3 regions of the Scopulibacillus cellulosilyticus genome follow, and region 2 is predicted to be linked to each of the others. Evidence: riboswitches for the same ligand, from Rfam matches in the RefSeq annotation. Region 2 holds a riboswitch; each other region holds the start of a gene.
What was found. Region 2 has a riboswitch for thiamine pyrophosphate ahead of thiC (phosphomethylpyrimidine synthase ThiC). Riboswitches for the same ligand answer to the same signal wherever they lie in the genome.

Region 1: another riboswitch for thiamine pyrophosphate. It lies ahead of ACFQRG_RS13345 (acetylornithine deacetylase); the one in region 2 lies ahead of thiC (phosphomethylpyrimidine synthase ThiC).
Region 3: another riboswitch for thiamine pyrophosphate. It lies ahead of ACFQRG_RS11690 (solute carrier family 23 protein); the one in region 2 lies ahead of thiC (phosphomethylpyrimidine synthase ThiC).

Annotation. Positions count from the first base shown of each region.
Region 1 is NZ_JBHTCO010000017.1:54,014-62,143, forward strand. Features, by position in the region: gene ACFQRG_RS13330 (ABC transporter permease) at 1-518, shown strand, start outside; gene ACFQRG_RS13335 (ABC transporter ATP-binding protein) at 541-1,323, shown strand; gene ACFQRG_RS13340 (ABC transporter substrate-binding protein) at 1,688-2,830, shown strand; TPP riboswitch at 2,961-3,063, shown strand; gene ACFQRG_RS13345 (acetylornithine deacetylase) at 3,207-4,490, shown strand; gene tenA (thiaminase II) at 4,487-5,161, shown strand; gene ACFQRG_RS13355 (FUSC family protein) at 5,211-7,439, opposite strand; gene ACFQRG_RS13360 (ROK family transcriptional regulator) at 7,574-8,130, opposite strand, start outside.
Region 2 is NZ_JBHTCO010000005.1:269,579-277,708, forward strand. Features, by position in the region: gene ACFQRG_RS07835 (ABC-F family ATP-binding cassette domain-containing protein) at 1-1,386, opposite strand, end outside; gene ACFQRG_RS07840 (EcsC family protein) at 1,573-2,292, shown strand; gene ACFQRG_RS07845 (serine protease) at 2,368-2,541, opposite strand; gene thiC (phosphomethylpyrimidine synthase ThiC) at 2,562-4,349, opposite strand; TPP riboswitch at 4,480-4,595, opposite strand; gene ACFQRG_RS07855 (NAD(P)/FAD-dependent oxidoreductase) at 4,720-5,886, opposite strand; gene ACFQRG_RS07860 (Replication termination protein) at 6,075-6,437, opposite strand; gene ACFQRG_RS07865 (CoA transferase) at 6,896-8,130, opposite strand, start outside.
Region 3 is NZ_JBHTCO010000014.1:73,217-81,346, reverse strand. Features, by position in the region: gene ACFQRG_RS11695 (LuxE/PaaK family acyltransferase) at 1-341, opposite strand, end outside; gene ACFQRG_RS11690 (solute carrier family 23 protein) at 325-1,686, opposite strand; TPP riboswitch at 1,755-1,850, opposite strand; gene dltD (D-alanyl-lipoteichoic acid biosynthesis protein DltD) at 2,006-3,187, opposite strand; gene dltC (D-alanine--poly(phosphoribitol) ligase subunit DltC) at 3,184-3,423, opposite strand; gene dltB (D-alanyl-lipoteichoic acid biosynthesis protein DltB) at 3,776-4,927, opposite strand; gene dltA (D-alanine--poly(phosphoribitol) ligase subunit DltA) at 4,924-6,450, opposite strand; gene ACFQRG_RS11665 (teichoic acid D-Ala incorporation-associated protein DltX) at 6,466-6,612, opposite strand; gene ACFQRG_RS11660 (serine hydrolase domain-containing protein) at 6,822-8,066, opposite strand.

The sequences.
Region 1 (8,130 bases), on a different contig from region 2:
TGGGACTGTTAATGGGAATGTACCGGCCATTCAGGTATTTTTTTCAACCGTTAGTCATGGCGCTTATGCCAATTCCTACACTTGCTTTGATGCCGATAATTTTAATTATCTTTGGTATTAGTGACTTTTCAAAAATGATTACAATTGCAGGAAGCGTGTTCTTCCCTGTTGTTATTAATACCGCTGCCGGTGTCGCCAATATTGATCAAATTTATTTAGATGTCGCTAAAAACTACGGGGCAAAATCAAAAGACTTTTTCTTTAAGATTGCTTTACCCGGTGCTCTTCCTGTGATGTTAGAGGGTATTCAAATGGGGCAGGCAATCGCATTATTAACCATTGTTGCAGCGGAAATGATGGGTGCGCATTCCGGGATCGGCTATCTTATCTGGACATCGTATAAAGCTTTCTTACTGCAACAAATGTATGTGGGTTTAATCCTTATTTCTTTCTTTGGCTATTTCTTCTCTCTGTTATTGCGAATGCTGCAAAAGGTGCTTATTCCATGGAAAAAGTAGTTTTTTGTAAAGGAGGGGGAGTATGTCCGTAACGCCGAAAATTCAAATCAATCATTTAACAAAGATTTTCTTTAAAAAGCAAACGGCTGTTACTGCAATAAAAGACATAAATTTAAGCATTAATGATGGAGAATTTGTTTGTTTGCTCGGACCAAGCGGCTGCGGAAAAACAACACTATTAAGGATTTTGGCGGGACTTGAGAAACCGAGTACAGGGGATTTTAAAATTACGCGCTCAAGCCAAGACCGGCCGCTGCAATCAATGATTTTTCAAGAAAAAGGCGTTATTCCCTGGCTGACCGTCGAAGACAATGTGGCTTTTGGATTAAAAATGCGTCATCTGCCAAAAAGCAAGATCAAACAGCAAACAGACTATTATCTTGAAAAAGTCGGACTCAAGGACTTCAGAAAGCTTTATCCTTCTGAAATATCCGGTGGAATGAAACAAAGGGTCAGTATTGCCCGGGCATTTGCCAATGATCCGGAAATCCTGTTAATGGATGAACCGTTTGCGGCTCTTGATGAGCAAAACAAATTTATTTTACAAGAGGAATTACTTAATATTTGGTCAGAAACAAAGAAAACAGTCTTGTTTATTACACATAGTATTGATGAAGCATTGCTGTTGAGCGACCGTATTTTATTAATGAGTACACAGCCCGGGCAGATTATTCGCGAGAAAATGATTGACGTACCGAGACCGAGAAAAGTAGAAACGATCCGTTCTAATCCAGAGATGTCGAAAGAGTTCGTTGATATTTGGGAGCATTTGCAAACCGCAGTGGAAAAAGCACGCCAATCTTAACTTTATAAATGTGAGTTCAAAAAGGGGGAACGAGCAAAGCTTCTCGAAATACTACGAGTTGCGACGAGAAGTTGGCGATACCTCTGTGAATAATCTGCGGCGCAGGAGCACGGTCTACTAGAATATTCATCTTTGAACACTGCGACGAGCTATGAATAGCTTCATCGATAATCCTCGCGCAGGAGCACGGTCTACTAGAATATTCATCTTTGAATACTGCGACGAGCTATGAATAGCTTCATCGATAATCCTCGCGCAGAGCACGGTCTACTAGAATATTCATCTTTGAACACTGCGACGAGCTATGAATAGCTTCATCGTTAATCCTCGCGCAGGAGCACAGAGACATCTTAGTATTTGCCCCATGTTTCCGGGACTTTTTGAACATCATCTAGAGGAGGCATGTAAGGTGTGGAAGAAATTCCTTGCCGCTTTATTAGTGATTCCGTTGTTTGTTTTGATTATAAGTGGCTGCCAGGGGGGAGATTCGTCAAAAGAAAAACAATCTAATGTTGTGGATACTAAGGCTAAACCGGTGGATGGCAATTTAAAACCATTAAAGAAGCCGACCACCGTGGTCATTGCGGAGGATGATTCCGCATCTGCTGCGGGATTTTATATTGCTAATGCTAAAGGATATTTCAAAGATTACAATATTAAAATCAAATTTGCTAAGTTCTCTAACAGTGATGATATGCTGCCGGCGCTCGCTTCCGGTAAAGTTGATATTGCAGGCGGTATTTCTTCCGCATCCTTCTTTAATTCGATGGCACAGGGAATAGATGTCAAAATGATTGCCGACAAAGGACATAATTTGAAAGGCCAATCCTACTTTTCCTTCGTGGTAAGTAAAAAGATGAAAAACAAAATAAAATCGTATAAAGATTTTAAAGGCAAAAAAATTGCTGTTTCTACAAAAAATGGGGTCGATGATTATATTTTTTCAAAAATGTTGAAGCATGCGGGACTTTCAAGAAAAGATGTTCATTTTGTTCTAATGCCTGATTTCGGCAATATGGTATCGGCAATCAGTAACGGTACAATTGATGCTGCTTTGCAAATCGAACCAATGATTACACAAGGCGAAGCGGAAGGTATCCATTATCGTTTCGGGGACACAACAGATTATGCACCAAAAGCTCAAATTGCCATGGTACTTGGATCGCCGAAGTTTGTTGATGATGAGCATGCTGTTGCACTAAGGTTTATGGTAGCTTACTTAAAAGGCGTCAGGGATTATAATGATGCATTCGTTAAGGGAAAAGGAAATAAAAAAGAAATCATAGACATCATGACGAAGAATACATCACTTAAAGATCCAAAAATATGGAACAAAGTCAGCGTGATAGGCCTAGACCCGAATGGTAAAATGTTTGTTAATAATATTAAAGATCAATATAAATGGTATAAATCACGCGGAGGCATTGACGGAAACGTAAATGTTAACAAAGCCGTTGATACCTCGTTGGCTAAAGAGGCAGTGAAAGTATTAGGGCCCTATAAATAATGAAATGACTCCTTAGGCGTTAAATACGGGGATAATTGTAATGACTTTAAGGAATATCCAATGACTGCCCTAAAAAATTGATCTTTAGAATCTATGAATTTATGTTAATATTATAATAACTGGATAAGTATTTAAACACTAGGGGAGCCAACAGGCTGAGATCAAACTTAAGTTTGAGACCCTTCGAACCTGACCTGGATAATACCTGCGTAGGGAAGTGGAAGCTTGCCATTTAGGCTTGATCAATGTATTTAAACCACTCTTTATGCTAAAAAGAGTGGTTTTTTGCGTTATAAATTGGCAAGTTTACTTTAACAGATATGTGCGCGGCCGCAAGTCCTCGTTCTCATAAACTTTGTCAGGAGGGGATATTATTATGACAACATTAACAGAACAAATTGAAATAAAATTAGAGGAAACTCAAGATGAATTATTACAATTGTTAGAGGAATTAGTCCGTTTTCCAACGGTTAGTCCGCCGGCAAGAAATACAACAGAAGCTCAATTATTTATCCAAAATTACTTGGAACACCTAAATTTCAAAACAGAAAAATGGGATGTGTTCCCCGGTGATCCAAATGTTGTTGGTATTAGAAAAGGAACAGATTCAGACCGTTATAATAGTCTAATTCTTAATGGCCATATAGATGTAGCCGAGGTCGGAGATGATTCAAATTGGACAAGTTCACCCTTTCAATTAAGAAAAGAAAATAAATATGTATACGGACGGGGTGCAGCGGATATGAAGGGAGGACTTGCTTGCGCTTTGTTTTCGATTAAGCTTTTAACGGAACTTGGTATAGAGCTAAAAGGAGACTTGCAATTTCAATCCGTCATCGGCGAAGAGGTTGGTGAAGCGGGCACTTTGTCTTGCACTGAAAAAGGTTATACGGGGGACTTTGCGATTGTCATGGACACAAGTCACTTAAATATCCAAGGACAAGGCGGTGTCATTACCGGGTGGATAACTGTAAAAAGTAAACAAACGTTCCACGATGGCCTCAGGTCTAAAATGATTCATGCCGGCGGCGGGATTAAAGGAGCCAGTGCCATAGAAAAAATGATGAAAGTCATTCAGGGTTTACAAGAACTGGAACGCCATTGGTCGATTACAAAAAGTTATCCAGGGTTTCCGCCGGGGATCAATACGATTAATCCGGCTGTCATCGAAGGAGGGAGACATGCGGCCTTTATTGCAGATGAGTGTAAGTTGTGGATTACCGTTCATTTTTATCCTGATGAAACGTATGAAGAGGTGATAAAAGAAATTGAGGATCATTTATACAATACAGCATTGGCAGACCCATGGCTAAAAGAGAATCCACCGGAATTTCGTTGGGGCGGCAAATCAATGATCGAAGACCGCGGAGAGATTTTTCCTTCGTTGGAAATTAACCCGGATCACCCAGCAGTTGTTCGTTTAAGCAATCATCACAAGAAAGTAACAAATGAAGAAGCTGTTATAGGTATGTCAACATCTGTCAACGATTCCGGGTGGCTTGGAAGAGCCGGTATTCCTGCCGTTACATATGGGCCGGGGCAATTAGAAGATGCCCATTCAGTAGATGAAAAAGTGAGTATTCATGAATTGCTGGATTTTACAAAAACAATGGCGTGTTTTATTGCTGATTGGTGCAACACACGAAAGGAGAGAGAATGATGTCATTTACAGAACGGTTATCTAAAAATATCGAACCTATTTGGGCGAAAATCCATGATCATCCTTTTGTCCAAGGGATCGGAAATGGAACATTACCTCAAGAAACGTTTGCCTATTATATGAAACAAGATTATGTGTATTTAATCGACTATGCCAAGCTGTTTGCAATAGGTTCTATAAAAGCAAGAGATATTGAAACAATGGGGTGGTTTGCCAGACTTCTGCACGAAACATTCAACACTGAGATGGATTTACATAGGCAATATGCATCGGAATTTGGAATTACAAGAGAGGAATTGGAGCGAACCGAACCAACGCCTATCAACTTAGCATATACACGCTATATGCTCCATGTTGCCCAAAACGGTTCACTTTCTGAACTTGTCTCTTGTCTTCTTCCGTGCATGTGGAGCTATTGGGAAATCGGAAAGGAACTGTATGCCTATAATGGAGAGTCATTGTCCAAGAACCCTTACGCAAAGTGGATTGAAATGTATGCATCAGATGACTTCGGGGAGCTTTGTCAATGGCTGATTGAATGTCTTGATAAACAGACGAATGGAAAGCCGGAATTTGAACTTCAAGTTTTAGAGAAACATTTTCAAACGACATCCCGTTATGAGTATATGTTTTGGAATATGGTCTATGAGCAGCATGAATGGCCAATATGACAGGCGGTATGTTAAAAAAATGAATTAAAAATAGAAGCCCTGGACGGCATTACCGTTCAGGGCTTCTATCGCAGGAAGATGGAATTGTCGTTATGACTTCAGCGCCAAAATCTTTGGCTAAGGAGACGATGGAAGAATTGATACGCCAAATGTAATATAAGTCATAAACTAATTGGTCTTGATTGCTGTTTCCACGAAATGATTGTTCAGGAAAACGTTCAATTTGTTCTCTTTCTTTTTCAAGCTTCCATACTCTTGCTTTAAATGTTTTTCCTATCATCAGCTTATTTAAAGTATCAAGGTTATCTTGTAACCGTTGATTAACCTGTATTAGCGTCCTTTGTAAAAAGGGATTGATTCTGATCTTTCCTTCTGTGTTTGTAGAAGCTGTGAGATGTTTTGCATAATAATTCAAGGCGGTTAGAACGGTCAGCCTTCGTTCGATGCCGGATCTCCCTAACGCACCGGGTGTGTTATGAAGCGGTTTTGCTTCATCCCTGATTTGCTGAAGTTTCTCGTCCAATTCCAATGCCATATCCGCAAGGTAAGCGGATTGATCACTATCTATTAATTTGTTAATAAAACCATTAAGGTATAGTTTTAAGCCGTTCAGGAAGTCTACGGTTCTATCGGAGACTTTATCCCGAGTTTTTATAGGAAGGACAAGAACGGAAACGAGCAATCCGATGCCGACTCCCACAAGTGTATCAATAACACGTGCGGTTAATAATTGTTCATTAACGCCGCCGAGCAAAAGATTATACATGATTGCTAAGACCATTGTCATCCAAAAAGTCATCAGTGCATATGAAATATCAAGGAGATAAAAAGCCATAAAAATACAAATGAACAAGAGTAAGAGTTCCAAATCCGTACGCCCGTCTACAAGATGAGCGAAAAAGAATCCGCAAACCGCTCCAATCAGCGTACCAATAAATCTATGAAAGGCTTTGACAAACGTTCTCCCTACCGATTCGGTTCCAAGAAGAACGACAAACGCAGAAAGTAATGCCCAGAACTGGTGAGCAGGCGACAAAAGATAGCCAAATATTGTTGCAAGCTCACAGGCAATAGCGGCCTGGACGGCTTTCTTTGTGGATACCCGCATCCCCTTTTCATTTTCGTTGTTGCTTGACTCCAATTCGTCACTCTCAGAATTCTCGATGTTTAAAAAAGATTTAAGCTTCTCTTTGTTTATATTTTCTATTCTAATTTGGCGCATACGGTTGGCGCCTTCAATAAGGTGGCTTGCAATCGATTCTACGCGTCTGATTAAATACAACCAGTCTTGATTTTCATCATTTTTGTGATGAAATTGGTCTAAATATGCCCTTAACTCGCGAACAGCATTTTCAGCTTCCTTTAAATGCGAATGGTCATAATCATCCTCCTGCACATCCGAATAGCGTAACGAACGGACGACATTTAGCAGTGATTTTCTGATCACATCATTTTCAAATGCGTGTAATAGCTTTAAACGTTTTAACGCTGAGAATAATGTCTCTATTAACATTTCTGCATTAAAAATATACACTCGCAGGTGCTGGGAGCGAATGCCGGGCCATATTCGAGATGGCTCTGTGGAATGGAGTTCACCTGACAGCATTCTCGTATATGCGTTTAACTTTGTGATATGTCTGTTAAGACGGTTGAGCCTGAGCCAATTAATTTTTAAATCCTGTATCATATCAATCATGATGTCAAACGTTAAATTAACTTGAATATGGAATGAAGCCATGCTGCGTTTTAACGTCCTATCGGAGCGCTCTTTGAATAGAATAAAATGGGACAAATAAGCCGACGCAACACCGATAATAATACCAATTAAAAATAAAAGGAGCTGGTCAAACTTAACGTGCAAGAGAACGGATATATATAAGGAAAAAAACGAGACCATACATAAAGAAAAATAACGTGAACGATAACGCTGTAAATAAAAGGCTGAAAAAATAACAATAAGTAATACAATATCTATCACATGGTTAAAAGTTGACGTCCATGTACCTACTGTGACCGAAATACCCCCAGACAAAGGCAAGAGACACGTGGTGACTTTTTGTTCTGCCATTGTATCGTCATTGACGGCTGTAATGCTCATAAGACTTATGATGCCCGATAAAATGGCGGCTGTTATCTCTCCTTTTGCGAAAGTATTAACGATAAAAAGCATGCTGAGGACAGAACAGGCAACCGCAAATGTGACTCTGAGTGCCTTTTGAAGACGCATTCGTCCGGGATCTGAGGCGGAAATTCGATCAATCCAACGACGAACAGCCAAAAAGTTTATCCATTTTAAATTCATACCTTTTATGATATATGAAAAACAAAATGAGAGCCAGTCAATGAACTTTTTCTGTTTACGGAAAAAAGCTAAAAAAACCGGACCCAAGCGGGAACGGCTTTTATAACTTTTTAAAGTATGTTTTTGTGTGGGGATTCGGTAAAGAACAGCTCAACCAGCATGAGGCAAACCGCGCCAATAACCGCTGCTTGATCACCGAGTTTTGTAAGCATAACTTGAGTTGCTTTAGCTTGATCGGTCAGCCCTCTTTGGCTGATCGTATCCTTAATACTATCTAAAAGAATGTCGCCTGACTTTGTTACACCGCCGCCCATAATAATGCAGCTTGGATTTACGATATGGATAAGGTTGCTTAACCCGATGCCAAGGTATTTTCCCGTTTGTTTAAGCAATTTAATGCAAAATTGATCGCCTTGTAAAGCTGCCTGGTTAATCAACTCACCTGTCAATTGATCAAGATTATTGTCCGTCATTTCTATAAGCATGCTTTCTTCACCCATAACGAGCTGTTTCTTGGCACGTTCGGCGATATAAGGTCCTGCCGCTAATGCTTCAAGGCAGCCGTAATTGCCGCAGCTGCATTTAGGTCCATCAATATCGATGGTCATGTGACCGATTTCTCCGCTTAAGAATTCATTTCCGTGAAGTAACTTCCCATTAATAATTA
Region 2 (8,130 bases):
TAGGAGAACATTCGATCCGCTGAGCATCATTTTCGATAACATACAGCGTACCTTCTCCCCTCCTGACAGAACATTGGCTTTCTTTAATGCTTCTTCACCTGAGAACAGCATTCTTCCGAGGAATCCTCTCAAGAAGCTTTCTGTTTGGTCTTGAGGTGAATATTGTCTTAGCCAATCAACAAGGGTTAACTCACAGTTTTCAAAGTAATTTGAGTTATCCTTTGGAAAATATGCTTGTGAGGTTGTCACGCCCCATTTAAATGAACCGCTGTCCGGCGCCATTTCACCCATTAGAATTTTAAACAGCGTCGTGATCGCTATTTCATTCTTACCAACAAGAGCAATTTTATCGTCTTTATTCATGATAAAGCTTATATTATCAAGAACTTTAACGCCATCAATGGTTTTTGTAAGCCCTTCTACCATTAATAAATCATTTCCAATCTCACGCTCCGGTGCAAAATGAACGTAAGGATAACGGCGTGAGGATGGCTGGATATCCTCAAGGGTAATTTTCTCTAAAAGCTTTTTCCTTGAAGTTGCTTGTTTCGATTTAGACGCGTTAGCGCTGAATCGGGCAATAAAGTTCTGAAGTTCTTTGATCTTTTCTTCCTTCTTTTTGTTTGCTTCTTGGGCCATTTTTAATGCAAGTTGGCTTGATTCATACCAAAAATCATAGTTGCCAACGTAAATTTGAATTTTCCCAAAGTCTAAGTCAGCGATATTAGTACAAACTTTATTTAAGAAGTGGCGGTCGTGGGATACAACGATAACCGTATTTTCAAAGTTAATGAGAAACTCTTCTAACCATTGGGTAGCTTTTAAATCAAGGTGGTTTGTCGGCTCATCCAGCAGCAAAATATCCGGTTTGCCAAACAACGCTTGCGCTAAAAGCACCTTAACCTTTTCGGCTCCCGTTAATTCGGCCATCTTTTTCGTATGAAGCCCTTCTTCTATGCCAAGTCCTTTCAATAGCACAGCTGCTTCAGATTCAGCTTCCCAACCGTTAAGTTCAGCAAATTCCCCTTCCAGCTCGGCAGCTTTAATGCCGTCCTCATCAGAGAAATCAGGTTTCATATATATAGCGTTCTTCTCCTGCATCACTTCGTATAATCTGGCGTGCCCCATAATAACAACATTTAAAACATCATAATCTTCGTATTGAAAGTGATCTTGTTTGAGCACTGCCAAGCGTTCGCCGGGTGTAATAGAAACGTTTCCGGTCTGTGATTCCATTTCCCCTGATAAAATTTTTAAAAAAGTAGATTTACCAGCGCCATTAGCCCCGATAAGTCCATAACAATTGCCTGGTGTAAATTTAATGTTAATATCTTCAAATAATTTGCGGTCTCCAAATCTTAAACTCACATTATTTACTGTAATCAATTGTATCGATTCCTCCAAAAGTAATATCTAGCTGATTATAACATGTATTAGAAGCAAATGGGAATGCTCTATAGCCTTATATACTTATAGTGTTGAAAATTATTATTGTTAAGCGGTGTGCTAAACATAATAAGGCTGATCATTTATAATATAAAATAAGACATATCAATTAAAGGATGTTTGTGCATGGATTACGAACAACTTGCCCGCAAGGAATGCTTTGATTGGCAGAAAAAAATGATGAAACGCTCTTCAGCCTTCAGCCGGGCAGCGAATTCCGTTCAGAAGAAGATTAATGATAAAATTCCCCAGAAGGTTCATGATGTCATTACAAAAAGTGTTAAAGGCGTCGTAAAGACTGTCATGTTTGGATCGGAAATTACTACAAAACAATCACCGATTAAGGAAATGTCTCTATATAAGCGGGAAGAATTAGTTAAACAAATCATAACTAATTATAAAAGATTAGCAACTATTGAAGGTGCCGGGACAGGTGCAGGCGGCCTTTGGTGGGGGTTGGCGGATTTTCCAATGCTGTTAACGTTGAAAATAAAATTTTTATATGAAGTGGCAAGCATTTATGGATTTGACGTTAAAGATTACCGGGAACGTTTATATGTCCTGCACGTTTTCCAGGTCGCTTTTTCTAATGATAAAAAACGAATGGCAGCTTTCTTAAAGTTAAAAAATTGGCCGGAAACAGTCAGCCATTACTCAACGATTGAAGAACTTGATTGGCAAGAGTTTCAACAAGATTATCGCGATTATATTGATCTTGTTAAACTATTGCAAATCATACCCGGTTTTGGAGCGATTGTCGGGGCCGTCGGCAATTATCGTTTTCTTAATGAACTCGGGAAAACGGCTATGAACGCTTACCGGATGCGTCTATTTGATTTAGACTAAAAATTTTAATGCCTTTTATTTACCTAAAAAAACAGCCGATGTTCCAAATAAATGGAAACATCGGCTTTAGGTTTATTAATAATATAATGGTTCTACATATTTACATTTAATGCACGTCTTAAAAAGGGCAGTATTTTCAAATTGATGTTCACAGTGCTGCTGAACAGATTTTAGTTCCCCTTTTAATTTGTTAATCTCTTTTTCTAAACCTTGAATCTTTGTTAAAATGATTTCTGCGTGATTATTCATAGAAAGTACCCTCCTTAGCATTACACTTCCTTATATAAGGTACCTCCTGCTTCTTTAAATTCTTTTGCCTTTTCTTTTAGCCCTGTTTCTATTGCTGATTGTGTATCAAGGCCTTTTTCTTTTGCATACTCTCTTATATCTTGTGAAATTCTCATGCTGCAAAATTTAGGGCCGCACATTGAGCAAAAGTGCGCGGTTTTCGCCCCTTCAGCCGGCAATGTTTCATCGTGGTATTCTAATGCTTTTTCAGGATCGAGAGATAAATTGAACTGATCACGCCAACGGAATTCAAAACGTGCTTTAGACAGGGCATCATCACGATTTTTTGCTCCTGGATGCCCTTTTGCAAGGTCAGCGGCATGAGCAGCTATTTTATAGGTAATCACTCCCTCTCTCACATCATCTTTATTTGGCAGACCAAGATGTTCCTTCGGAGTGACGTAGCAAAGCATCGCTGTACCGTACCAGCCAATCATCGCAGCACCGATGGCCGATGTGATGTGATCGTAACCCGGCGCTATATCCGTTGTCAGCGGCCCAAGTGTATAAAACGGCGCTTCTTGGCATATTTCCATTTGTTTATCAACATTTTCTTTAATAAGGTGCATAGGTACATGACCCGGCCCTTCGATCATGACTTGAACATCATGTTTCCAGGCGATTTTTGTTAACTCGCCTAATGTTTCCAGTTCTGCAAATTGCGCCTCGTCGTTAGCATCGGCAATTGAACCAGGGCGCAACCCATCACCTAACGAGAAAGCTATATCATATTTTTTCATAATCTCACAAATCTCTTCAAAATGAGTATAAAGAAAGCTTTCTTTATGATGATATAGGCACCATTGCGCCATAATTGATCCGCCCCTGGAAACGATTCCTGTCACACGTTTTGCAGTTAGCGGTACATAGCGTAGAAGAACACCAGCATGAATAGTAAAGTAGTCGACGCCTTGTTCAGCTTGCTCGATTAATGTATCACGGTACACTTCCCAAGTAAGATCTTCAGCAACACCGTTTACTTTTTCAAGTGCTTGATAAATAGGGACTGTTCCAACCGGGACTGGTGAGTTACGAATAATCCATTCCCTTGTTGTATGAATGTCTTTACCTGTGGAAAGGTCCATCATGGTATCTGCGCCCCATCGAGTTGCCCATGTCATTTTTTCAACTTCTTCCTCAATTGATGAAGTAACCGCAGAATTGCCAATATTGGCATTAATCTTTACATGAAAATTCCGTCCAATAATCATCGGTTCGCTTTCTGGGTGATTAATGTTGGCTGGAATAATGGCGCGGCCGCTGGCAACCTCGTCGCGGACAAATTCAGCTGAGACATTTTCCCTTATTGCAATGAACTCCATTTCCGGAGTAATGATACCTTTTCGGGCATAATGTAATTGGGTTACATTTTTCCCTTCTTTTGCGCGTAATGGCTCTCGCTTTAATGATTGATAATGCTCGCGGCTTGTTTGTTTATTCCGATTTTTATAGCCATTATCCTCCGGTTTGACTTCACGTCCCTCGTATTCTTCAACATCGTCGCGCTCTAATATCCATTTTCTTCGTAAAGCCGGTAACCCCTTTCTGATATCTACAGAATAATCGGGATCGGTATACGGTCCGCTTGTATCATAGACGCGTACGGGAGGGTTTTCCTCATTGCCAAAAGTGCCGGTTGTAGGACTTAGCTCAATTTCACGCATTGGCACTTTGAGATCTGGCCTTGACCCTTCTATGTATACTTTTTTACTGCCGGAAAAATTAGACATGATCGAAATGTTCATTTCATTAACAGAGCTGTTTGCCATTGAAAATCTCTCCTTTTCAAAATGTTATGATTTTGTTAAGGACGAGATCCGGAACGTAATATCCAACATGAAAAAAGCCGGATCCAATTGACAGGACCCGGCTAGTAAACTCAAATTTATAAGTTTATCATAGTCGCAAAATTAACTTTCCCACGCTGGTATGAACCAGATCAGGTCCCGAGGGTCAAGAAACATCGTCGCGCTTCTCTCTCAGCCCAAGCTTTTTGGACACCCCTAGTTAAAAGTATATTTAATTTTCCATGCTCTAACTATAACCTATACTTCTATGATTGAAAATGGTTCAATATGCCTAATTCATAATCCAGCTTCATACGGCGGGAACGATGTCAGCGATTACATAAATTGCTGTTTAAACAATTGCTCCTTCAATGACCAAGTCGTTTTCCGCAAACCGCTCGACTCTTAATGGACTCAAGTCAATCGTTTCATACCGTCCTTTTCTAATCAGTTCTGACAGCCCCTTACCGACAGCAGGCGCCTGCTGCATGCCATGGCCGCTGAAACCGCAAGCTAAATAATAGCCTTGGCATTGAGGATGCTCTCCTATAATCGCATTTTGATCCTTTGTATTAAAGCTGTATAACCCTGCCCAACCTTTTTCTAATTTTATTCTTTCAAAATTGCTGATACGTTCGGCAAGTACAGGCCATAGCTTTTCGATGAAATAGGATCGTTTCCAAGTAAAATCAATACCGGGTTCTATATCTTCAGAAAAACCGCAAATTAATGTTTCCCCTTCATGGCGGAAATAAACGCCTGTCGGATCAATTGTCAGCGGTAATTTATTTTCCAAAGGGGTTTCTGTATTAAATTGGAAAATTTGCCTTTTTAATGGAACGACGGGAATTGGAAGACCGGCCTTTTCACTTAAAAAAGATGCCCAAGCGCCTGCACAGTTAATGACGACAGGCGCATGATACTCAGTACCATCCGCTGAACACACGCCATTAACCTTATTATTATTAATGATCAGGTGATCGATTTCTTGATAAATGTATTCCGCTCCCAGACTTTTAGCTTTCTTGACATAGCCCTGCATCACAGAATAAGGATCAAGGTAGCCATCTTCAGAGCAATAAAGGCCGCCGGCTAAATCTTCAACATTAAGTTCAGGAATAATGTCGAGAAGACCCATTTTATCAAGTAATTCAGAAGGTACACCGTAAGCGTTTTGCAGCTTTAATTGCTTTTTAAAGCTATCAATCATACCCTCTGTCCCCAGAAACAAATAGCCTCTCTTTTTAAAATCGATTTCAGCATTCTCACCATCAACAGCCATATCTTCAGGAAAGGTTTGATAGACTTGCAGGCTGTAGCGGCTGATTTGTATATTAATCGCTGTTGTATATAGCTGGCGAAGACCGCCGGCGCTTCTGGGAGTTGATGAAAATTCATAAAGCCTGTCTTTCTCAAAAAGAATAATCTTGCCTTCATAACCGTCTTTTAAAAGATTATAGGCAACACTGGAACCCATTACCCCTCCCCCGACAATAATAATATCTGCTTTATGATACAATCAACCCACCCCTTTTAAAATAGTCATCTATACTATTATTTATATCGTTTTATTAACGGTTTGCCTATATGAATATTGAATATTTTATAAATTTAAAAAGACCTTATAATAAATGAAATATTTCCACCATTTTAAACGTTGATCAGCTATTTATATTAAAAAGGGATTTGTACCAAGACTAGAGACTTTTAATAATTATCCCTTAATATTTTGTTAATCATCTGCTGGCTCCGGTCAAGATCTTGCTTTACTAATTTCTTGTAAGCCTTGGCTTTCTCATATCCACCTTCTGTAAATTGATAAATTACAATCTCCTGAAAGCCATCTTGACCTTCTCCTTTTAATTTTTTTGTCCGAAATAGTATCCCCTCTTTTGTTAACTCATGCAGCGACTTATAAATTTCTGAATGTGTCGGCCGAAATCCATAAGGCTCAAATTCTTTTCTAAGCAACTGAAGAAATTGCAGTCCATATAATCTATCTTGTTCAACTAAATTGATGAGGTACAGTTTTAACACAGCTCGTTGTTTTGTTAAAAATCGGTTAGCCATAACTTTACTCACCTGCTTGTCATTTCCTATGAAATTATCATATCATATAATTCGACAAGAATTTCCCTTATTAACTAAATTTCTTTAAAATAAGGGCTCTATTGAATATTAAGAACAGTGTTCCTAAAGAACAATAGAAAATAGAAAAAAATTCAAAACTTGTATATAAGGGAATTTTTCACTTTAATTATTTACAGTAATGAAGTGCCATGGCGTTTTTTTCCATATATAGGGATTGTAAAGGCTAATTTATTTTCATTGATTCAAATAATCAGCCAATTATTGGAAAAAAGATATACAGAAAATGATTAAAATTTTTATAAAAGAATAGTGCAATAGAACATATCAAGAGCGTGTTTTAAATAATTTTTATCAAAACACGCTCTTTTTTTACTCGTTTATAGTGGCTGTTTAATTAAACTCTATTCATAGCCGTACTAACTACCCAATTTAAATCTCTATAATTTAAAATTCATCTTAAACTGTGGATCACGAGGCAACCAAACAGCCTGATTGGATCCCCGAGGCATTAGTACAGTCCTATAAGATTCAGGAGTTTCAGACATATGAACTTGATCAGTATATCCTTGATATAGACCGACACTAGTTTGCGCTTGGAATAGCTCCGGCTTCATCTCTTCATATCCTTTTACTTTACCGGCCGTTGCAGCAACATAATCTTTATCAAAGATACCTAGTGAAAGTAGCCATAAAGAGACCCTTGTAAGGGAAACATGAACACGGTAACTTCCGCCTTCTGCAGCTCTTCTAGCCAAAGCAGCCATACAACCTGCCGCAGCTAACCAAGATACTAAGTAGTCATTTACAACATTAATAACAGGTATTTTAGGGCTCTTTTCATCACCTTCAAAAGTCATCATTCCTGTAACAGCACCAGCAACTTGGTCAAATCCAGGACGATTCTTCCACGGGCCTTTGTCTCCATGTGCACTTGTGTTGCAGTAAATGATACCAGGACGCATTTCAGCACACTCTTCAGCAGTCATTCCGATCTCCTCCATTAGCCTTGGTCTGCGATTAGCGAATAAGATATCAGATTCCTTCAACAACTCTTTTAATCGTTTTTGTCCTTCAGAAGCTTTATAATTTAATCTAGCTGAACGCATGCCAACGTTCGCAGTATAATAGGCACCATCATGCTCGAATTCATTCAAACGCCAAATATTCAATACGTCTGCTCCGTGTGCTGCAAATACACGGCCTATTCCGGCTCCTGCTATAACATGTCCTAATCCTAAAGCCCTTACTCCCTCCAACGGTGTTGATGGGTCTTGTGTAAATGGCTCAGGATCACAATCACCGATTTTTTCTATTTCAATTAGAGGTGTATTTTCCAGATAATCTTTATAAACAGGCTCCTTCATAAATTCTTCCAATGTTCGTACCATACCCATGACAATGCCGTTTTTTTCGCCTGCTTTTTCAAGGTCTTCAGCATTCCATTGAGAAATCGCTTCGGCAACCGATTTTGGATCATTTCCACAACCTAACAATTTCTGCATCTTATCCCGTAATTTTGGGTATATATTTGATGGTATAATAAATCGATTATCTTTTGTTTTATAAAATGAAATAAGAGAATAAAGGTTTAGATCTGTCATGTCAAATGGATAACCATTGATACGTTCCAACATTTTATAAGAAACGCCCAATCTTTCTACAGCTTTTGCTA
Region 3 (8,130 bases), on a different contig from region 2:
GAAGCATCCCAGACTTGCAAAGAAGGATGATGATTTTTTCCGCGTTTTTCAGCATTTGTTGTTCCGCTTGTCATAAAAACGGCCTCAGCCTCTTCAGCCGGTTCGCAAGACAGCACAAGCTCTTTAAACGCTTGAATTGGTATAACCGGTATTTCCCTCCAATTTTTTACTGTCAGCGGGGTTTTCCTTCGCTTTTGGCAAAACTTCTTATAAGGAAGATTAAACTTAAATTGATAGGTAAATAGTTTTAGAGCCAGCTCATTGAATCGTGATTCTTCTTCATTTGACTCCTCAATAAAAGTTAAGATTTGTTCGGTTATTTCTTTAGATTCTTTCCTCATTATTTTTCCCTCTTTCTTTATTTATCCCCAACCAGCTAGGAATATTGACTAACACTAATTGCAGCAAAATAGCAGTAACGGCACCTACTAAAATCGTGTTGCTAAGGAATTTCCCTAAGAAACCATGAACATTGGTAAAATAGTTTGGGAGCGCGATGGATAATAAAATCGACAAGCCTGCAATCATGAAATTCGCTTCAGTTTTCTTCATTTTTCCAAGAATATTAATACCCGTAAAAATAAGCGATGCAGCCGCCGGCAAAAAGATCCCGCCAACAACAGCGTCAGGCGTCACAGCAAGCATCGCTCCCGCCTTAGGAATAAAACCAAGTACAAGAAAGATAATCCCGGCTGCCTTAACCGCATGCCGTGAGCCGACGCCCGTTAATCGGATCAAACCGACATTTTGGCCAAATCCTGTCGTCGGGAAACCGCCGATAAGCGTTGAAATGATTGAACCAATCGATTCACCGGCAAATCCCTTTCGAATCCGTTTGTTATCTAACGGGGCGTTCACCATTTCTGCCGCAGCATGATAAACACCCATAGCTTCAAATACTGCCACAATATACGCAAAGAAAAATGTCCCAAATGAGACCCAGTCAAATTTAAGCGCACCATAAGGAAGTATATGGGGCAATCCAAACCAACCGCTTGTTGCGACCTTAGAAAAATTAACTTCCCCAAGCAAAAATGCGATAACATCACCGGCAACTAGAGCGATGAGAAAAGAATACGAACGAAGCATGCCTGTCCCAAATACAGATAAAAACAGGACAATTAATGAAGTAGCAACTGAGATTGTCAGCGTTTTTCCATCAAGAAAAGTTTTCGATCCCGGGTCCCCTCCTAAATAAAGTGACAGTGTAAAGCCGGATAGTGCAACGCCGACAATTAAAATCACTGAACCGGATACGACTGCTGTAAAAAAAGATTTCAATTTCCCAAGCAAGCCCGTAATAGCTAATATAAAAATGATGATTCCGCTTAACACAATCCCCCCGCCGGCAGCTGCCAATCCGTTAGCTTTTCCGGCAGATATCATAAGTGAATCAAAAGCGGCCGACGGACCTTGAACAACAGGTAATCGTACAAGCCGTGTTGCCTGTACAAGCGTGACCAAGCCCGCTGCAATAAAAATGGCATTCACCATGTTTGCGGCTAAGGCAAACGACAGCCCGATCATCGCAGTCACAAACACAGGATCAAGCCAAACGTTTGAAACAAAGACATGCTGCAAACCATATAAAAATCCTCGAACCGGTGATAATTTTTCTTCCAAACCAACTGTGACTATTCCTGAGTTATCCGAAAGTTGTTCTTCCGTTTCTATCTTTTGTTGCATAAAATATCCTCCCATCAAAAAAAGCCACCCGGCAAGCGGGTGGCTTCAATATATACAAACTGTATAAATATAAATCCACGCCACTTCCCTACGCTAGTGTTAACTAGATCAGGTTCAAAGGGTCGAATCACTTCTCTCAGCTTAAAGCTCCCCTAGTGGTGACTTTTCTTTTTTTCTGTATCGTACACCTATGTTTAAAATTCGTCAAACTTTTTATATCAAATGAATATTTTTCGGGTTTTTATTTTAATAATGGATGACTTTTGACGTTTCTTAATGATCATCATAAGTTTAAAAACGGTGCCAGCAGGCACCGTTTTTATAATTTTCCATTAGGACTGTCGTAGAATTTTTTGATCGCTTGATCAACGTAAACCCAGCCCTTCCAGCCGAGATGCATTGTATCCTTTAAAAAGTACTTGTCATATTCATGGCTTGAGAAATCCGCCACCGGAAAACCAGCCTTTTCTACTTGCTTGCGGACTCTGGCATAGTAGTATTGCCGCGTCTTCTTAGGGACCCCGGCATAATCGTACCAGCGGCCATTCTCTGGAACAGAGATAAACATTGCTTTTGCATGTTTTTCTTTTAATAAGTCCAGCACAAGCTGCAAGTCACCGTACTCAGGTGAATGATAATACCTTTCATGCTTTCTATATCCCTTTAGATGACTATATTTAGGTTTTATTTTCTTCCAATAATGATTGTTAATACCGTAAGTGTTAGAAGTACTGTCTTTTTCACCCATTAAATCGCCGCGATGACGGAGCTGTTTCCAAGAAAGATTTTTTAAGCTTGGATCAACATTAGGATGATGGGGATGAACAGAGAAAGATTTTATCGTATCTCTCCACATGAGCACCCTATAGTCAAATTCTCCATACGCCTTCTCGCCCAACAGCTTCAATTTATTTGTCTGATTACTATAACCGATTCCTTTTAATAAATAAGCCAGATTCTTATCTTTTCTAATAAATTTAAATTGCAGTAACCGCCTGGCAGCGCGTTTCTTTAATGAAGGGTCTATGTTTTTGTTAAATACGAAATCATAGGCCTGCAGTTTTGAAAAGTTTGGATCAAAATGCTTTCTATCCAACCCCTGTTGAGCAAACCATTGCGGGGATAGGATAAAGACAATTTTCCTATTTTTAAGGTCATTTGACATGGATGCAAAGTTCAAAAAGTGAACGAGTGACTGCATACCGCCGCGCCCGACTAGAAATGGGGTGAACCCGTCAGGATTGACTTTAAAATAGTTAGACGGGTGGAAAGGATCTAAACGCAAAAGTTCAGATGACCCATAAATAGGAAGATATTTTTTATCATCCATTGCTTTTTGTTGCAGGGCTATACCTTGAAACATATTTGGATCCAAGCTCGTTGCCGCCTGGTTTACCTTCTTATTGCTTATAAGCGCATGCTGTACACTGCCCGGCGTAAACAATAAGGCAAGGAAAATGATGATGGCCAAGATTAATGGGCCATACCTCGGTTTTTTCATTTCATTTCAGCCAACTTATTAATAATAAGGTTAGGTGTCGCCCATTCTTCGCGATCAAATTCGGAAATCGATACCGGAATGCCTAGTTTATCTTCAATTTCGACTAAAAGATTGACAGTTCCAAAGGAATCCAAAATGCCATCTTCAAATATTTTTACATCAGGATTTTCCTTAACAATATCGTTTTCACAAACATCTTCAAGAATATCTAATACTTGTTCTTTAAATTCAGCCATTGTTATACGTCTCCTTTTTCAATGAAAAGTTCTATATTTTAATGGTGTTCAAAAGGGAGGACAAACAGGGCCAACACTGGCTAAAAACGTCGCGTCCATGTGACAACGCCAGTACTAGCACGTCCTGTGCGTCGGAATTTCGAGGCGCGGCAGTCCACGAGGACCGGATCGACGAGCGATACTTCTCGAAACACTACGAGTTGCGACGAGAAGTCGGAGATGCCTCTGTGAATATGCTGCAGCGCAGGAGCACAGGTACATCTTAGAATTGCCCGGCACGTGAGGACCGCAGTGGCAACGCAACGAAGAAATTCGCCTGCAATGTTTCCCGGACTTTTTTGAACATCCTTTTTTAAGTGAATAGTCTTCCTGAGAAAATAAGAAGGCTAAAACATACAAAGTTAAATGTAATCACAACAGATAAGACATGCGTCAACTTATTGTCCGGCCAAAATTTATGCTTCTTGTTTTTCCGCTCAAATACATCAAAAAAGATAAAATAAAAGGTGTGAAGCAAGCCATAAACAATATAGTGCGGAAAAGGTCCGTGCCACAATCCCATAACGAAGAAATTTATAAAAATCCCTATATAGGATGTTGTGTAACGGTTTTTAAATACTTTCTTTTTGGTCATCGTAAATACAAACCGCATAAAAATATAATCTCTAAACCAAAAAGATAATGTCATATGCCAACGATTCCAGAAATCCTTGATGTTACGGCTAAGAAACGGCTTATTAAAGTTTTCAGGGGTCTTAATCCCGAGTAAATAACTTGTGCCAATAGCAAAATTACTGTAGCCGGCAAAATCAAAGAACAGGTACATACTGTAGGCATACATATAGATGACAATACTCAAGAACGTATCTTGTTTGAGGTACCCGGACATTAGGATATGCTGATTAATAAGGTACCCGATAATGAATTTGTAAAGGAACCCTTGAATAATACGATTTATACCGCGGTAGAGAAGTTCCTTATATTCCGCAGACGTCGGCGTATGTTCGATATCCTTTTCGAACCGGCGATAACGATCAATTGGTCCGGATGAGATTGTCGGGAAAAATAACAGGAAGCGAAGGAAGCGGTATACAGAAACTTCCTTCAGCTGCCCATCACGGATATCAATGATCATTTGAACGGCCCTAAAAGTTAAATACGATATGCCAAGGAAGCCGACCATGCTCAAGCTTTTGAAATACGGTGCAAACTTAACGATAACCAGCGGCAAAATGGATAGCGCAACCGTTAAATAGAACATGCTGGTTGGATTATTTTTTTTCCGAACAGGTAAATATCCCTTAATTAATACAACTTGCCAAATGACAAAAATGATTAACGATATAGCCTGTGCCGGCTTATTATAGAAAGTGAGCACGAGAAAAAATATTGCGACAACCGAATTATACGTTTTAAGTGATTTTCCATTAAGTCCTGCAATGATTGACGGGATGAGCAGTATCGCTAAGATGATAAAATAGTAAAATGTTGCATAAGGAATCATACGGTCATTGTTACCTCTTTCAGTAACGCTTTGCGATCTACCTTACCGTTAGCAGTCATTGGAATGGAAGATTGGTAAACGAATTTTCTCGGAATCATATAGGCTGGCAGTTCAGCTGCCAATTCTTTTTTAATCGCCGATGTTAACTGAAATTCCTTTTCAAATTGATGCTCATTTGGAACGACGATCGCTAATAGATGGTCGTATGCATCATTTCTCTTTATCGGCAATACAACAGCGGCATTAACATAAGCACTTGAACGAAGATGATGTTCAATTTCTTCAATTTCCATACGATATCCGTGTAATTTAATTTGGTTGTCCATCCGGCCGTGGCAGAAAAGCATGCCATCTTCCAATACCCCGGCATCTTTTGTTCTATAGGCCCGCTCGCCATTTATAGTCATAAATGCTTTTTCCGTTAACTCCGGAGCACTTAAATAACCTTTGCTGACACTTGGGCCGACAATAACGATTTCTCCCTTTTCACCATCGGCTGCTAATGAGCCGTCTTCTTTCATAATCAGAATTTGGCAGTCGCTCTTACAATAGCCGACCGGAAGAGAATCGTATTTTCCGGTCATTTCCTTATCAATGATGACACTCGTAACGGCAACTGTTGCTTCAGTTGGGCCGTATGAATTGATAATTTGTGCTCCAGGAAATCTTTCTAACAGCTGTCTTGCTAAATTGTTTGGTAAGACCTCCCCGCAAAATAAGAAAGTATTAAGGGAAGGAAGCATTTCACTTGAGAAGCCGGGAGCCATTAAGCACATTTCCGCAAAAGACGGTGTAGAAGTCCAAACTTCGATATTTGATTGTTCGAAAGATGCAAACAGTTCCTTTGGTTTCGCAATCATTTCTTTATCAATGGCCCAAAGCGTTCCGCCTGTGACGAGACTTGGATAGAGATCCATAACTGACAGGTCAAACGAAAACGGCGCTTGGTTCAAGAAAACTTGCCCTGATTGTAATCCAAAATCATTTGTCGCCCATTTTACGAAGCTTTCCAAGCAATTTAAGGTAATCTGAACACCTTTTGGATTGCCTGTACTGCCAGAGGTATAAATAATATAAAAGTTATCCTCGCCTCGAACAGCTTGTTCCGGCATTGGCATATGCCCTTTACAAGTCTGGAATATTTCATTTAATTCAAAAGGATTAATTGATCGAATTTGCAAACCGTTTATAGTCAGTGCTTCTTGAGAAATCATAAGCTTTGCCCCGGAACTTTCGATCATACGGTGAATACGGTCTTCCGGGATAGAGATATCAACTGGTATATAAGAATGTCCGGCTTTTACTGCTGCTAAAAAGCAAATGATCATTTCTGGCTGCATATGTCCATGAACTAAAATAGGTGAATCATCGTTCGGGTATTCTTTAGCAATCCAATAAGCCAGTGCATCGGAAGACTCTTTAAGCTGACTATAAGTCATCTTTTGGTCTCTCCAAACAAATGCTATTTTTTCAGGAGTCTCTTTTGCCCAATTGTTAATCTTTTCGATTAAATTTAAATTCATTCTCATCATCACCTTTTAAAATTCATTATAAATAAATGGAGCCGAATGAGTGGCTTTCGCGCCATACAACCATACTAGAGCAATAATGATCACAAGATAATAAAGAGTTTTAACAAACCATTGTGTGATCGGCCGTGACCAAAGTTCTTTGATCGTTTTCATACTTCCACTCCTTGATATAAGGAAAACTATTCTACATTTTTCACAAGGTTTTTTTGCTTTAAAGGTTTTTTTGCTTTAAAGCTTTTTCATTATATAACATCCAAGACACATATTTTACCCTTTTTCCAATAATGTTACCTTTTTGTAACCACTAATCAATTGGCACTATATTCGATAAACCCTTGCCCTGATTGAAAAAATAGAACCTTTTAATTTTGGACAGCCTGTTTGTGTACAGGTCCAGGTGCTGGATTGGCAAGAACAGGCTTGGATAATTTAATATAAATCGTCTTATTCAAAAGACCTAAGTTTTTTATATTATTTTGTAAATTAGAGAGCAAGACAACATACTCGCTGCCGTCCTTTTGGAAGCCATTCATTGCATTCCAACCTGATAATACGCCATGATTTGAGTAATTAACCGGTTTGTAATACCATCCCCTGCGATTGATATACCATCCAAAACCATAATAATGTTTAAATGGTGTCATCATCTGTCGATAGCTTTGCGGCGACAAGAGCTTTCCGGTTGATAAGGCCCGGTCAAATTTATACAAATCTTCAGCCGTCATATAAATATCACCGCAGCCAAATACCTGTGAAAAATCAGGCATAATTGGGTTATATGCCAGTCCGGACAGTTCTTTATAACCGACAGACGGATATTTTTCTTTTTTTAGCTGGCTGCCGAATCCTGAATCTTTTATTCCTGCCGGCTTAAAGATATGTTGTTTTATATATTCATGCAATGGTTCCCCGCTTATTTTTTCAATGACATAGCCGAGAATAGAGTAGTTGGCATCATTATAGTCAAATTGAGTGCCCGGTTGAAATTTTAAATACTCGGAGCTTAACCCGATACTTTTTATTAAAGCACTGGTCGATACTTTTTGTTTTGTTTCAAGATGTTTTCCTATTCCGGATGTGTGTGTTAATAAATTATATATTTTTATTTTGCTTGCATTTGGAAAAGAAGGAAGATATTTTGACAGCGGATCATTGACGTTTATTTTCCCTTCCTGCTGGAGCTGCATTAATGCTGTCGCAACTATTGGTTTGGTAATAGAGCCAATATAATAAACAGTCTTCGGATTGTTTTTAATTCTCTCTTTAGCATTTGCAAATCCGTATCCTTTATTTATAACGACTTTTCCATTCTTCACAATAAATGCTGTTCCATTAAAATGAACTTTTTTTAAATATCTGTCTAAATCTTTATCGTGAACAATGTTGGCAGGTGCTGAATTTGGCCGCATTTTTCCTATTTTTTTGATATTATCATGGTGCGGTTTCTCTTTTAAGTTAAGAGGAGCTTCTGTTTCTAAATTTTTTGCTGATAAATGCTTTGAATATAAAAAGAAGGTTCCGGTCCCGATAATCCCTACGGCGCAACAAAAAATCAAAAATCTTTTAAATGGATTTTTCCTTCTTTTCTTTCTTATTCGCTTTTGCATTTTTACCTCCAATTTTACATCTCTTGTGATTAAATTAAGGAGAAACAAATATACACAAAGATAC